DNA from 2 places in the Nonomuraea sp. NPDC050022 genome. Region 2 is predicted to be linked to the other one. Evidence: riboswitches for the same ligand, from Rfam matches in the RefSeq annotation. Region 2 holds a riboswitch; the other holds the start of a gene.
The links. Region 2 has a riboswitch for ZMP and ZTP ahead of glyA (serine hydroxymethyltransferase). Riboswitches for the same ligand answer to the same signal wherever they lie in the genome.

Region 1 (2,191 bases), on a different contig from region 2:
CCACGCTGATGGAGCTCCTGCTGCCGGGGGATCTTCCACCTCAGCCGGTCGCGCTGCCGTGGCATTTGCCCGGCGACAACGTCTGAATGAGCGTGACTTCCCGTCCCTCGGGGGTTCACGAGTACAGCTGACCTGCGGCGCGAGACCTACTTCGAGGATCGATCTCCGCGGAGAGCGCGAGGGTGAGGCGCCCGTTGACGCGCCACTCGTCGCTAACTAACTTGAGTTCAGTTTGTTTCTGAGGTTCGGACCAGGAAGAGAGCAGTGCGTGAGCGGAACGGAGTCGGGCGCCGGGCCAGCGGTGGGAGGAACGCTCATGCGTGCTCTGCAGTACATCGAGATCGGAAGGCCGTCGGAACTCACCCGAGTGCCGCGGCCGGCGGCCGGCCCCGGACAGGTCGTGCCGCGGGTGCCGGCGGCGGGCGTGCGCGGCGCCGCACGATGACGCACTGGAGAGCGAGGTTCGACGACCGGGTGGCCGTGGTCACCGGCGCCGCATCGGGACTGGGGCTGGCGGTGGCCGAGCGGCTTGCGGAGGAGGGGGCCCACGTCGCGCTGCTGGACGTCGACGCGGCCGGCCTGGAGGAGGTGGCCGCGACACTCCCTCGCGGCGTGCCGTACGTCGTCGACGTGAGCAGCGCCGCCCAGGTGCGCGAGGCCTTCGCCGCGGTGGTGGCCGCACACGGTGGCGTGGACCTGCTGTTCAACAACGCCGGGGTGGTCGGCGAGCAGACACCGGTGCACCTCACAACCGACGAGACCTGGGCACGGGTCATGGGCATCAACGCTGATGGTGCCTTCTACGTGCTGCGCTCGGCGTTGGAAGCCATGGTCGCCTCCCGAGGCGGTGCGGTCGTGAACACCTCGTCGAGCTCGGGTCTGTCCGGCAAGCGCAACATGGCGCCGTACAGCTTCAGCAAGGCCGGGCTGGTCGGACTCACGCGCTCCGCCGCGATCGAGTACGCCGACCGGGGCATCCGGGTCAACGCGATCGCGCCCACGGCTGTGCGCACCCCGCTGGTCGAGGCGCACATCGCGCAGGCGCCCGACCCGGAGGCCATGGAGCGGTCGCTGACCACGCAGACGCCCATCCCCGGGCTCCCGACGCCCGAGGATGTGGCTGCGGTCGTCGCCTTCCTGCTCTCGGACGAGGCCCGTTGGATCACCGGGCTGACCGTCCCCGTCGACGGCGGCTACCACGCCATCTGACGGCCTGCTCCCGTCCTGCGGGCGCTCTGCCACGCGATTGGCAAACAATCTGAATCGAATCGGATGGCCGACTGTGGCGCGGCCGTGTTTGCTCTGGTGGCGCAAATTCGTCCGAACGGGTGTGGTTAAGATCGTGTCTGGCCGCGACTGGCGAGGGTGGACAACCACCGGGGAGCGTCCGCATTCTCGCGTGAGCGTCGACCGCCTGGGCGCCTGCGTCAGTGATGTTCAACTGACACAGGAGGTCGTGACGTGGACCTGCGCTACGGAATGAATCCGCAGCAGCGATCGGCTATCGCCGCACCGGTGGATCCTGGCCGTTGGCCGATCAGGGTGCTGCATGGCAGCCCGTCCTACATCAACATGCTCGACGCGCTGAACAGCTGGCAACTGGTGAGCGAGGCGAGTAACGCGCTGGACAGACCGGCAGCGGCGTCCTTCAAACACGTATCGCCCGCCGGAGCGGCAGTCGCCGGGCCCGTGGACGAGGTCACCGCCGAACTCAATGGCGTCGACCGCGCCGCTGTCGGAGCGCTCACGAGCGCCTACCTGCGAGCCCGCGACGCTGATCCCAAATCCTCCTACGGCGACTTCGTCGCGGTCTCGCAGCCTGTCGATGCCGAACTCGCCGAGTTGCTGACCCGGCTGGTCTGCGACGGCGTCATCGCCCCCGGGTACGCTCCGGGCACCGTGGCGGCGCTCAGCCAGAAGAAGGGTGGCCGGTTCCTGGTCATGGAAGCGGACCCGGCCTACGTCCCGCCGCGGCGGGAGGCGCGGGAGGTGTTCGGGTTGCGGCTGACCCAGGAGCGCGATGAGGTTGTGCTCTCGGCCGCGCTTCTGGACGACGTCGTGTGCGGGACGCTACCGGCCACCGCGGCCGAGGACCTGCTGTTGGGCTTGATCGTTCTGCGCTACACCCAGTCCAACTCCGTGTGTTATCTGCGTGGTGGCGCCACGTTGGGTATCGGTGCCGGTCAGCAAT
Region 2 (2,191 bases):
GACGCCCGCGTACATGTCGCCTGAGCAGGCCAAGGGCGAGCAGGTGACGTCGGCGAGCGACATCTTCTCGTGGGCCGCTCTGGTGGCGTACGCGGGCGTCGGCCGGCCGCCGTTCGGGTCCGGCGGGGTCGCCGAGGTCGTCTACCGGGTGATCAACCACGCGCCGGTGCTCGACGGGCTGGACGAGCGGATCAGGCCGCTGGTCGAGCGGGCGCTGGACGTTCGAAGGCCCGTCCGCTGGTCCGGAAGGTCTGTCCGGTGGGATGGTGGCTGGTTCGTCCGCCGGGGTGGTCAAGGGGCCGTCCGCTGGAGCCTTGGAAGGCCCGCCCGCTGGAGCGCTGGAAGGCCCGTCCACTGGGGCCGGTGAAGGGCCGCCCGCCGGGACGGGTGAAGGGCAGTCCGGCGGGAGGCGGGCTTCTGGGCGGCGCCGTTGGCTGGGCCCGGTCGTCGCCGCCGCGCTCGCGGCCGTCCTCGGCGTGGCCGCCACGCTCGCCGTACTGCGCCCGTGGCAGGAGAGCGTCGCCGAGCCGGGCACCCCCGCCGTCACCCGCACGCTCGACGCCCTGGACACCACCTTCCAGGTGCGCATCGACTCCCTCGTGCGGCAGGGCACCACGGCGCGCCTGCAGTGGACGGTCAAGAACGTCGGCACCAAGAACGCGCCTCTGTACGACAGGTTCGGCGCGAGCACCCTCGACAACACCGTGTCGAGGATCAGCATCGTCCCTCCCGGCGTGGGCAAGCCGTTGTACCCGGCCAGGAAGGACAACGCCTGTCAGTGCGCCGAGGTCCCCACGGCCTCGTTCGGGGGCGGTATGCAGCTTCAGCTCTGGGCCGTCTTCGAGGGCCTGCCCCAGGACGCGGAGCACGTGGACGTGAACCTCGGGCCGCTCGGAACGATCAAGAACGCGGCCCTCTCATCTGCCTGATCACCTGATCCGTGCCCGGTCCCCCCTGCCCGATCCGCTATCGTCTAGAACGTCGCGACTGGCGCGTTAGGTGGGGCGAACCACCAGGGAGCGGAAGGGCAGAAGGCCGTGCGCCTGGGTCTTCGCACATTGTCAACGATGACAGGAGAGTCATGAGTTCTCTCACAAGCGTGGACCCGCAGATCGCCGAGCTCATCAAGGCGGAGGAGCGCCGTCAGGCCGACACCGTCAAGCTCATCGCGTCGGAGAACTACGTGTCCAAGGCCGTTCTGGAGGCCACGGGCACCGTCCTGACCAACAAATACTCCGAGGGCTACCCCGGCAAGCGCTACTACGAGGGCCAGCAGGTCATCGACCAGGTCGAGACTCTGGCCAACGAGCGGGCCAAGGCGCTGTTCGGCGTCAACCACGCCAACGTCCAGCCCTACTCGGGCTCGCCCGCCAACCTGGCCATCTACATGGCCTTCCTGCAGCCGGGCGACACCGTGATGGGCATGGGCCTGCCGTTCGGCGGTCACCTCACGCACGGCTGGTCGGTCTCGGCCACCGGCAAGTGGTTCAACCCGGTCCGCTACGGCGTGCGCCAGGACACCGGCCGCATCGACCTCGACGAGGTCAGGGCGCTGGCGCTGGAGCACCGGCCGAAGCTGATCTTCTGCGGTGGCACGGCCATCCCGCGCACGATCGACTTCGAGGGCTTCGCGTCCATCGCCCGCGAGGTGGGCGCCGTACTCGCCGCCGACATCGCGCACATCGCCGGCCTCGTCGCGGGCGGCGCGCACCCGTCGCCGGTGGGCCACGCCGACGTGATCTCCACGACCACGCACAAGACGCTGCGCGGCCCGCGCGGCGCCATGCTCATGGCCACCACCGACGAGCACGCGACCGCGCTCAACAAGGCCGTCTTCCCCGGCCTGCAGGGCGGCCCGCACAACCACACCACCGCCGCCATCGCCGTGGCCCTGCACGAGGCGTCCACCGACGCCTTCAAGGCCTACGCGCACCAGGTGGTGACCAACGCGAAGGCGCTGGCCGAGGAGCTGTCGAGCCGCGGCTTCGACCTGGTCTCGGGCGGCACCGACAACCACCTCATCCTGCTCGACCTCACGCCCAAGGGCATCGGCGGCAAGCCGGCCGCCCAGGCGCTCGACCGCGCGGGCCTGGAGACCAACTACAACACGGTCCCGTTCGACACCCGCAAGCCGTTCGACCCGAGCGGCATCCGCATCGGCACCCCCTCTGTCACCTCGCGGGGGATGGGG

Region 1: it holds a riboswitch for ZMP and ZTP, as region 2 does, so the genes downstream of both, ACIBO2_RS23615 (phosphoribosylaminoimidazolecarboxamide formyltransferase) here and glyA (serine hydroxymethyltransferase) in region 2, are expected to answer to the same signal.

The regions. Positions count from the first base shown of each region.
Region 1 covers NZ_JBITKE010000005.1:441,823-444,013, forward strand. The annotation lists gene ACIBO2_RS23600 (NUDIX hydrolase) at 1-86, shown strand, start outside; gene ACIBO2_RS23605 (hypothetical protein) at 317-445, shown strand; gene ACIBO2_RS23610 (SDR family NAD(P)-dependent oxidoreductase) at 442-1,209, shown strand; ZMP/ZTP riboswitch at 1,343-1,427, shown strand; gene ACIBO2_RS23615 (phosphoribosylaminoimidazolecarboxamide formyltransferase) at 1,462-2,191, shown strand, end outside.
Region 2 covers NZ_JBITKE010000014.1:93,462-95,652, forward strand. The annotation lists gene ACIBO2_RS46165 (serine/threonine-protein kinase) at 1-367, shown strand, start outside; gene ACIBO2_RS46170 (hypothetical protein) at 315-929, shown strand; ZMP/ZTP riboswitch at 975-1,056, shown strand; gene glyA (serine hydroxymethyltransferase) at 1,082-2,191, shown strand, end outside.